DNA from 3 places in the Nocardiopsis sp. CA-288880 genome. Region 2 is predicted to be linked to each of the others. Evidence: riboswitches for the same ligand, from Rfam matches in the RefSeq annotation. Region 2 holds a riboswitch; each other region holds the start of a gene.
The links. Region 2 has a riboswitch for cobalamin ahead of cobN (cobaltochelatase subunit CobN). Riboswitches for the same ligand answer to the same signal wherever they lie in the genome.

Region 1: linked by a shared signal. The riboswitch ahead of ACQPYD_RS31370 (ribonucleoside-diphosphate reductase subunit alpha) and the one ahead of cobN (cobaltochelatase subunit CobN) in region 2 are both predicted to bind cobalamin.
Region 3: linked by a shared signal. The riboswitch ahead of metE (5-methyltetrahydropteroyltriglutamate--homocysteine S-methyltransferase) and the one ahead of cobN (cobaltochelatase subunit CobN) in region 2 are both predicted to bind cobalamin.

What each region holds. Positions count from the first base shown of each region.
Region 1 is NZ_CP192105.1:7,267,616-7,270,882, reverse strand. It holds gene ACQPYD_RS31380 (NYN domain-containing protein) at 1-492, shown strand, start outside; gene ACQPYD_RS31375 (hypothetical protein) at 520-1,092, shown strand; cobalamin riboswitch at 1,539-1,729, shown strand; gene ACQPYD_RS31370 (ribonucleoside-diphosphate reductase subunit alpha) at 1,887-3,267, shown strand, end outside.
Region 2 is NZ_CP192105.1:6,825,506-6,828,772, reverse strand. It holds gene ACQPYD_RS29395 (FecCD family ABC transporter permease) at 1-469, shown strand, start outside; gene ACQPYD_RS29390 (ABC transporter ATP-binding protein) at 466-1,284, shown strand; cobalamin riboswitch at 1,299-1,436, shown strand; gene cobN (cobaltochelatase subunit CobN) at 1,471-3,267, shown strand, end outside.
Region 3 is NZ_CP192105.1:5,690,821-5,694,087, reverse strand. It holds gene ACQPYD_RS24655 (polysaccharide deacetylase family protein) at 1-1,535, opposite strand, end outside; cobalamin riboswitch at 1,798-1,972, shown strand; gene metE (5-methyltetrahydropteroyltriglutamate--homocysteine S-methyltransferase) at 2,133-3,267, shown strand, end outside.

The DNA of each region.
Region 1 (3,267 bases), 440 kb from region 2:
CGGCAGGATCCGCGCCAGGACCCGCGCTACGGGGGCGGGGACGGCTCCGGATTCGGGGGAGCGGCCGACGCAAACCCTACCTATGGGACCAGTACGGAAACTGACACCGCTCACCGCGGTGGGGCAGCCTCCCCCTACGGGGGGCCGCCACCTACTGGTCCCGAACCCGCCAGCCGGTTCAGCGCCGGCGGCTACCAGGAATCCCGTCCCAGTCCTGGATATCCACAGCAGACACGTCCCGCCGCGCATACCGTTGACGAAGCGGTGCATGTCGCGCACAAGGAAGGGAACGACTTCGCGGAGTCGATCGCTCGCGAGGCGCCCGCCCTGTGGGTGGAGGCCGTACTCGCCCGCAGGCCCAGGATGCCCTCCGACCTGGAGGCGCGCCTGCTCCAGGGCTCCTCGCTGCCGATCGACCACCTGTTGCGTGACGAGGTCCGTGACGGACTGCGCCAGGGGTTCTGGCAGGCCCTGGAGCGGGCCAGGTCCTGACAGGGCGCGCGGGAGTGCGAGTAGGGGATGGGGGCGATGCGGTTGACCCACGTGACGACGGCAGAACTCGACCGTTGGGAATTCCACGCTGTCCGGTCCGGTGAGCACGGACGGGTCGCCGCCCAACTCCTGGACCTGGCCAACCGGGTCGACGCGGGGAGCGAGGTCTCGCGCGCGGAGCTGTTCGTGCGCGCGGGGGAGCAGTGGGAGATCGCCCAGGAGTTCGAGCGCGCCTGCTCGGCCTACCAGAGGGCGATCGACGACGGCGGGGCCACGGTGATCGACGCCCGCGCGCTCAGCGCCGGGGCACTCCTGCAACTGGACGAGGTCGACCAGGCCTACGCCCACCTCAAACGCCTGGAGGGCGAGGATCCGCCCGGACTCCAGACCTTCATCCACGTGGCGGAGGCGCTGTACGCGCACGACGACCTGGAGGGCGCCGAGCGGTGGGCGACGGTCGGCGCGCACCGGTTCCTCGACCGGGCCTCCTCGCCCTACGTCCGCGACCTCCTGGTGGAGCTCCTGCGCATCCGGTTCCGCATCCGCACCGACCTGGGGCTGTCCGAGGACCGGCTGGACCGCAGACTCGACGAGGAGTGACCCCGGCCGTGCGGGCCGGGGCGCTCCGGCCCGGACCCGGCGGAGTGAGCTTTCCGACGTGCGGGCGTGCCGCCGACACGCCCGGGGCGGTGGAGGCGCTGATCTGCGCCCGACCGCTCCGGTCCGGGCCCGGCCGCCGCGGACACGGCCGTGTGGTCAGCGGCACCGGCCCGACGGGCGCCGTCCGAACCGCCTCGGAAGCGGCGTTCCGGGCGTTCGGCCGCCCCTCGGGAGGTGCTGCCGGTCCCGGGGAGCCCCGGCGACGATCTAGGCTGTGTCCGGTCGCCTCCCAGCTGCCCAGACGAGGCGCGACATCCCCCTGAACCGGGTGCCCGAGGCCCTCTCATACCACGGCCCACGCGTGTGTTCGACGATCGTCGAAGAATCCGAGAAATCGATGACACGCCATCATCTTGCGGTGTTCCAACGCACGGCCCCCTAGATGTAGTATCTGTCCCGCTGGTGGTTCACCCCTCGGGGTGAGGCAAGAGGGAACCCGGTGCGAAGCCGGGGCTGCCCCGCAGCGGTATGTGGGAACGAAGCCGTCACAGGCACTGGGGACCCCCGAAGGCCCCGGGAAGCGACGGTGCGTAGGCCGCCCACGAGCCCGAAGACCTGCCACCGGTGCGCACGTGAGCGTGCGCCGACGACGGGGCTTCGAGGGTGAGCCGCCGCGACCCACCGGTCGGACGACCGCACGCACCCGGTGCGTCGGTCCCCCGGTGCGTGCCGCGCACCTTGCCCATCGTGTCCCCTCCCCGCCGGGACTCTTCTACCGAGGTTGGAGCCGCTGTATGACCCTTGACGTCGAGGCCGTGCCCGTATCCGTTCGGCCCGAGCCGACCAACGAGGGCGCGCCCCCCGCCGCCGTCGACCGGATCGAGCACGTCGTGACCGAGGCCTGTGCGAGGCTCACCGGTGTTTCGGCGGAGAAGGTCCTCACCGAGGCCCGCCGCGGCTTCTACCCCGGCATCCCCGACGCCGAGGTCGAGCTCGCCCTGGTCATGGCCGCCCGCAGCTTCGTGGAGGTCGACCCGGACTACTCGTTCGTGGCCGCCCGCCTGCTGCTGGACAAGCTGCGCCGCGAGGCCCTCACCTTCATCAGCGGCGCCCCCGACGCCGCAGGGCAGTCCGAGATGGGCGAGCGCTACGCCGCCTACCTGGCCGCCTACGTCGGCCGCGGCATCGACCTGGGCCAGCTCGACCCGGCGCTCGCCGGGTTCGACCTGGAGCGCCTGGGCGCCGCCCTGCGCCCCGAGCGCGACGAGCAGTTCACCTTCCTCGGCATCCAGACCCTCTACGACCGCTACTTCCTGCACAGCGACGAGGTCCGCTACGAGCTGCCGCAGGCGTTCTTCATGCGCGTCGCCATGGGGCTGGCCCTCAACGAGGACGACCGCGAGGCCCGCGCCATCGAGTTCTACGAGCTGCTGTCCTCGTTCGACTTCATGGCCTCCACGCCCACCCTGTTCAACGCCGGCACGGTGCGCGCGCAGCTGTCCTCCTGCTTCCTCACCACCGTCGGCGACGACCTCCAGGCCATCTTCCACGGCATCAGCAACAACGCGATGCTGTCCAAGTACTCGGGCGGGCTCGGCAACGACTGGACCCCGGTGCGCGGCCTCGGCTCGCACATCCGCGGCACCAACGGCAAGAGCCAGGGCGTCGTCCCGTTCCTGAAGATCGCCAACGACACCGCCGTCGCGGTCAACCAGGGCGGCAAGCGCAAGGGCGCCGTGTGCGCCTACCTGGAGACCTGGCACATCGACATCGAGGAGTTCCTCGACCTCCGCAAGAACACCGGCGACGACCGCCGCCGCACCCACGACATGAACACCGCGAACTGGGTTCCGGACCTGTTCATGCAGCGTGTGGAGCAGGGCGGCAGCTGGACCCTGTTCTCGCCGGACGAGGTCCCCGACCTGCACGACAAGTACGGCACCGACTTCGCCGAGGCCTACGAGAAGTACGAGGCCGCCGCGGAGGAGGGCCGGATCAAGGTCGCCAAGAAGATCCCCGCGGTCGACCTCTGGCGTCGCATGCTGACCATGCTGTTCGAGACCGGGCACCCCTGGATCACCTTCAAGGACCCGTCCAACCTGCGCTCGCCGCAGCAGCACGTCGGCGTCGTGCACTCCTCCAACCTGTGCACCGAGATCACGCTGAACACCAGCG
Region 2 (3,267 bases):
GGTGCTGTTCTGGCTGCTGGGCTCCCTCGGCGGCGCCGGATGGACCGACGTGCTCCTGGGCGCCGCGGTGCTGTGCCTCGTGCTCGCCGTCTGCCTCGCCCACACCACCACCCTGGACGCCTTCGCCTTCGGCGAGGAGGCCGCGGCGAACCTGGGCGTCCGGGTGGGCCGGGCCCGCGTGCTGCTGCTGAGCGCCACCGCGCTGCTCACAGCGGTGCTGGTCAGCTCCACGGGCGCGATCGGGTTCGTGGGCCTGGTCCTGCCGCACGCCGCACGGGCCCTCACCGGCTCCTCCCACGCCCGGCTGCTGCCGGTCACCGCGCTGGCGGGGGCGGTCTTCCTGGTGTGGGTGGACACGGTCGCCCGGACCGCGCTGGACCCGCAGGAGATCCCGGTGGGGGTGGTCACCTCCCTCATCGGGGTGCCCGCCTTCGTCGCCGTGCTGTACCGAGTGAGGAGGAAGACGTGAACCACTCCGTCCAGGCCCCCGGGGAGGGGCTGCGCGCCGACCGGGTCAGCCTCGGGATCGGCGGCCGTCTCGTGCTCGACGGCGTCACCCTCGCCACCCGCCCCGGTGAGACCGTCGGGCTGCTGGGCCCCAACGGGTCGGGCAAGTCCACCCTGCTGCGGCTGCTCGCCGGGGTGCTCGGCCCCTCCGCCGGGGCGGTCACCCTGGACGGCCGGCCGCTGGACCGGGTCGGCCGCCGGGCCGTGGCACGGCGCGTGGCCACCGTCCAGCAGCAGGCGCACACCCAGACCGAGCTGACGGTCCGCGAGGTGGTGGCCCTGGGACGCATCCCGCACCGCCGGTCCTGGACGCCCATGACCCCGGCCGACCTGGAGGCCGTGGCGCGGGCGCTGGAGCGCACCGGACTGGCGGACCGGGCCGACCAGTCCTGGCACACCCTGTCCGGCGGCGAACGCCAGCGCGCCCAGATCGCCCGGGCCCTGGCCCAGGAACCCGGCGAGCTCCTGCTCGACGAACCCACCAACCACCTCGACATCCAGTACCAGCTCGACCTGATGGAGCTGGTCACGGGCCTGCCGGTGACCACCGTGATCGCCCTGCACGACCTCAACCTGGCGGCGATGTACTGCGACCGCCTGGTCGTGCTCCGAGAGGGCCGGGCGGTCGCCGGGGGCACGCCCTCCGAGGTCCTGACCTCCGACCTCATCGGAGAGGTGTACGGGGTCCCGGCCGAGGTCACCCCGGGGGCCGACGGCCCGGTGGTCCGCTTCCTGCGCCGGGGCGCCGTCCCCCCGGGGCGGGCCGGCCGCTCCTGACGTCCCCGCCGGGACCGGAGGAGGGGCTCCCGGCTACAGTGTGAATCCTTTGCCCGTGGTACAGGAACCCGGTGAGATTCCGGGGCGGTTCCGCCACTGTGACACCCCGACGAGGGGTGCAGCCAGACACTGGCCCGGGCAGTCCGACCGCCGACGGGGCGAGAACCCCGAGGGAGGAGCCCGGCCATGACGGTCCGGATCGCTCTGCTGTCCACGTCCGACACCGACCTGCTGTCCGCGCGGGCCAGCGGCGCCGCCTACCTGTGGGCCAACCCGTCCCGCGCCTCCGACGCCGAACTCACCGGCGCCGTCGAGCGCGCCGACCTCGTGGTGGTGCGCCTGCTGGGCTCCTCGCACGACCTGTGGCCCGGTCTGGCCGCCGTCCGCGAGCGGGGCACGCCCCTGGTGGTCCTCAGCGGCGAGCAGCAGCCCAGCGCCGAGCTCATGGAGCACTCCACCGTGCCCATCGGGGTGGCGACCGAGGCCCACCGCTACCTCGCCGAGGGCGGTCCGGCCAACCTCGGCCGCCTGCACGCCTTCCTGTCGGACACCGTGCTGCTGACCGGGGAGGGGTTCGAGCCTCCGTCGGCGCTCCCGCCGTGGGGCTTCGCCGAGCGCGAGCGGCCGCACGGCCAGGGGCTCCCCGAGGTGGGCATCCTCTACTACCGGGCCCACGAGGCGGGCGGCAACACGGCGTTCGCGCACGCCCTGGCCGACGCCGTCGACGCGACCGGCCGGGCCGTGGGCGTCCCCGTCTTCGCCGGGTCGCTGCGCTCGGCCCCCGACGACCTCTACGAGGCGCTCGGCCGCTTCGACGCCCTGGTGGTCACGGTCCTCGCGGCGGGCGGCAGCGTGCCCGCGTCCGCGAGCGCGGGCGGCGACGACGAGGCCTGGGACGTGGAGCGCATGGCCGCCTTGGACGTCCCCGTCCTCCAGGGCCTGTGCCTGACCAGTTCGCGCGCGGACTGGGAGGCTTCCGACGACGGGGTCACCCCGCTCGACTCGGCCACCCAGATCGCCATCCCCGAGTTCGACGGCCGCATCATCACGGTGCCGTTCTCCTTCAAGGAGATCGACAGCGACGGGCTGCCCCGCTACGTCGCCGACCCCGAGCGCTGCACGCGGCTGGCCGGGACCGCCGTCGCCCACGCCCGGCTCCGGCACGTGCCGCCCGCCGAGAAGCGGATCGCCGTGGTCCTGTCCGCCTATCCCACCAAGCACGCGCGCATCGGCAACGCCGTCGGGCTCGACACCCCCCGCTCCCTGGTGCGCCTGCTGCGCCGCCTGCGCCGGGAGGGCTACGACCTGGGCGCGCCCGACGCCCTCCCCGGCCTGGACCTGCCCGACGAGACGGAGGCGGGCGACGCCCTGATCCACGCCCTGATCGCGGCGGGCGGCCAGGACGAGGACTGGCTGACCTCCGTCCAGCTCACCGAGGCCCACGTGCGCATCACCCCCGAGCAGTACGCCGACTGGACCCGGGACCTGGACCCGGCGCTGAAGGAGGCGATGGCCGAGGCGTGGGGCGCCGCACCCGGCAAGCTGTACGTGAACGAACAGGGCGAACTCGTGCTGGCCGCCCTGCGGGCGGGCAACGTCGTCGTGCTGGTCCAGCCCCCGCGTGGTTTCGGCGAGAACCCGATCGCGATCTACCACGACCCCGACCTGGCCCCCAGCCACCACTACCTGGCGGCCTACCGCTGGCTGGAGCACGGGTTCGGCGCGCACGCCGTCGTGCACCTGGGCAAGCACGGCTCCCTGGAGTGGCTGCCCGGGAAGAACGCCGCGCTCTCCGCCGGCTGCGCGACCGACGCGGCCCTGGGCGACCTCCCGCTGGTCTACCCGTTCCTGGTGAACGACCCGGGGGAGGGGGCCCAGGCCAAGCGCCGGGCCCACGCCACGGTCGTCGACCACCTCATCCCCCCGATGGCCCGGGCGGAGAGCTACGGCGACATCGCACGCCTGGAGCAGCTCCTGGACGAG
Region 3 (3,267 bases), 1.1 Mb from region 2:
TCCGGTTCCCCGCCGTCCCCCTCCGCGTCGGCGGGGGGCTCGGGGGCCCCGTCGACGTAGGTCTCGCCCGGCTCGGTGGCGCCGAGCAGCTGGGAGACGGTGACCATGGTGTAGCCGCGCTCGTCCAGTTCCCGGATGATCTCGCGGGAGGCGTCGACGGTCGTGTCGTGGATGTCGTGCATGAGGACGATCGCCCCGGGGGAGGCGCCGTCGACGGCGCGGTCCGCGACCACCGACGACTTGCGGTCCTTCCAGTCGTTGGTGTCGATGCTCCACAGGATCTGGGCCAGGCCCATGTCGGCGGTCACCGAGGCGACCTCCGCGTCGGTGGACCCGTAGGGGGGTCTCATGAGGTCCATGGTGTACCCGGTCTCGCGGTACACCAGGGCCTGCACGGTTTCGAGGTCCGAGCGGATCCCGCCCGCTCCGAGCCCGGCCAGGTCGGGGTGGGAGAGGGTGTGGTTGGCCAGTTCGTGGCCCTCCGCGTAGGCGCGCCTCACGGTGCGCGGATCCTCCATGACCGGGTAGCCGGTGACGAAGAACGTCGCGCGGGCGTCGTACTCGGCCAGGGTGTCCAGCAGTTCGGGAGTGCGCCCGCCCGGGCCGTCGTCGTAGGTCAGGGCCACGCACTTGGACCCGGGGGCGGAGCAGTCGACGTCCTCGCCCGCGGGCGGCAGGACCCCGGGGACGGCCGTCTCCCGGCTGTCCCCCTCCTCCCGGGGCGGGGCCGCGACGGCGAAGTCGCGGACGCCCCGGGTCGCCGAGCGCAGCGCGCGCTCGCCCAGGTCCGACAGCAGGGGGGCGGACTCCGAGGCGGCGATAACGGCGTGGGTCCTGCCCTCTTCCACGGGGGCGACCTGTCCCGCGTCGAACTCCACGACGAGGTCGCCGGCGGGGTTGAACCCCACGGAGTCGTACAGCGAGGCGATCGGGTGCACCGCGTCCGGGGCCGCGGTCCCCGGGAGGGCGTCCCGCACGAGGCCGTTCAGCTCCTCCAGTTCCGCCTGGCCGGCGATCAGGGCGGTGGAGGGGTGGGTCGAGCCGGTGAGGGTGTCGTACCAGTAGGTGGTGTATCCCTCACGGGTTCCCTCGGAGTCGGTCTCCTCACGGGTCACGCGGACCCCGACGATGTCGTCGTTGGCCGCCGTCAGGTTCCACGCGGACTCGAAGGAGACCGCTCCGGGGTTGGCCGCCTCGAAGGCGTCCACCTCGGCGGCCAGCGCGCGGTCCAGGAAGTCGCTCAGCGGGTCGGCGCCGGGGACGACCGGGTAGGAGACCTCCGCGGCCACCCCGCCCTCGCGGGCGAGTTCGGCCTCGGCCAGGTCCACCACGTCGTCGGGGTCGACCACCGTCAGCCCGTCGGGCTCGCCGGCGGCGGGCGGGCCCGCCTCCGGCCCGCCGTCCGCCGACCCGGGGTGCGTATCGCTCTCGGGTTCGGAGGCGAGCACGCCGGGCGGGGAGACGGCCAGCCAGACCAGCCCCGCGACGACCGCCAGCGCGACCGCGATCGTGGACAGGGGGTGACCGGGGGCCATGGTCGGTTGGGACTGCTTGTTCACCAGGGGTTCTCCACGTACATCTTCAAACGAGCGATCGCGGGGAGCACGGGGGAGGGCTCGGCCACGCGACGCTTCATGTCGGTTGTGACGCCGACCGCGCAACAGGGGTTCGCGCTGTTTCCGGCCGGGGGCACAGGGCAGCACGCCGGGTACAGGGGCGGAGGGGTGCTCCCTATACTTGCAGGCGTGGAAGGTACATGCTCCACCCCGGAACCCGGGCCGCGCCCGGAAGGGGAGGGGTGTGTCGCAAGAGGGAACCCGGTGCGACTCCGGGACTGCCCCGCAGCGGTATGAGGGAACGAACGTCGCCATAAGCACTGGTAATCCGGTCGGAAAGGTCGGAAACCGGGAAGCGGCGGCCAGTAGGAGGACGGTGTCCGCGCCGTCCGCGCCCCCGAGTCCGAAGACCTGCCTCCACCCGGCGGCGCACCCGTGCCGCCGGTGGTCCCGTGCCCCGAGGGAGGGCCGAGGAGCGGCGGCAGGCGCACACGCCCACGGCGTGGCCCCGGGCATGTCCGCGTCCTCGCTCGCCCCCGTGGCCGGTACCCGGCTTTCGACGAGGGAGAGAAGCTCATGCCCGACACCCCCGAGGCCTCCCGGCCGTCCGTGCGCTCCACCGTGCACGGCTACCCCAGGATCGGCCCGAACCGAGAACTCAAGCGCGCCGCCGAGTCGTACTGGAGGGGCGAGACCACCGCGGAGGAGCTGGACGGCATCGCCGCCGACCTGCGCCTGGGCGTCTACACCCAGCTGCGCGAGGCGGGCGTCGACGACATCCCGTCCAACACGTTCTCGTACTACGACCACGTCCTGGACACCGCGGTCCTGTTCGACCTGGTGCCCTCCCGGTTCGCCTCGCCGGCCGCCGCCGGCGACCGCGACGAGGAGCTGCGCCGCTACTTCGCCCTCGCCCGGGGCGAGCAGGGGGCCCAGCCGCTGGAGATGACCAAGTGGTTCGACACCAACTACCACTACCTGGTCCCCGAGCTGTCGCCGAGCACCCGTCCGCGCCTGGTCGGTGACAAGCCCCTCGCCGAGTTCCGGGAGGCGGCCGAGGCGGGTTTCCCGACCCGCCCGGTCCTGGTCGGCCCGCTCACCTTCCTCCTGCTGGCCAAGGCCGCGGACGACGCACCCGAGGGCTGGCGCCCCGTCGAGCTGCTCGACCAGCTCCTGGACGCCTACGCCCAGCTCCTCGCCGGCCTCTCCGCCGCGGGGGCCGCCGAGGTGCAGCTGGACGAGCCGATCCTGGCCACCGACGAGGGACGCGCCGCCGTCGGGCTCCTGGAGCGGGTCTACCAGCGCCTGGGCTCCCTCGCCGAGCGCCCCTCCCTCCTGGTCTCGACCTACTTCGGCTCCATCGGGGCCCCCGCGCTGCGGATCCTGAAGGACTCCCCGGTGGAGGCCGTCGGCCTGGACCTGGTCACCGACGGCGAGGGCGTCGACGACCTCGTCAAGGTCTCGGGCCTCGGCAGCACCCGCCTGGTCGCCGGGGTGGTGGAGGGCCGCAACGTCTGGCGGACCGACGTCCCGGCCGCCGTGGCCGCGCTCGGCACCCTGCTCGCCCTCACGGACGAGCTGACGGTGAGCACGTCCTGCTCGCTCCTGCACGTGCCGATCGACCTCGACGCGGAGACCTCCCTCGCCCCCGAGCTGCGCGAGGCCCTGGCCTTCGCCAAGCAGAAGGCGTATGAGACGGCCCTCCTCGGCC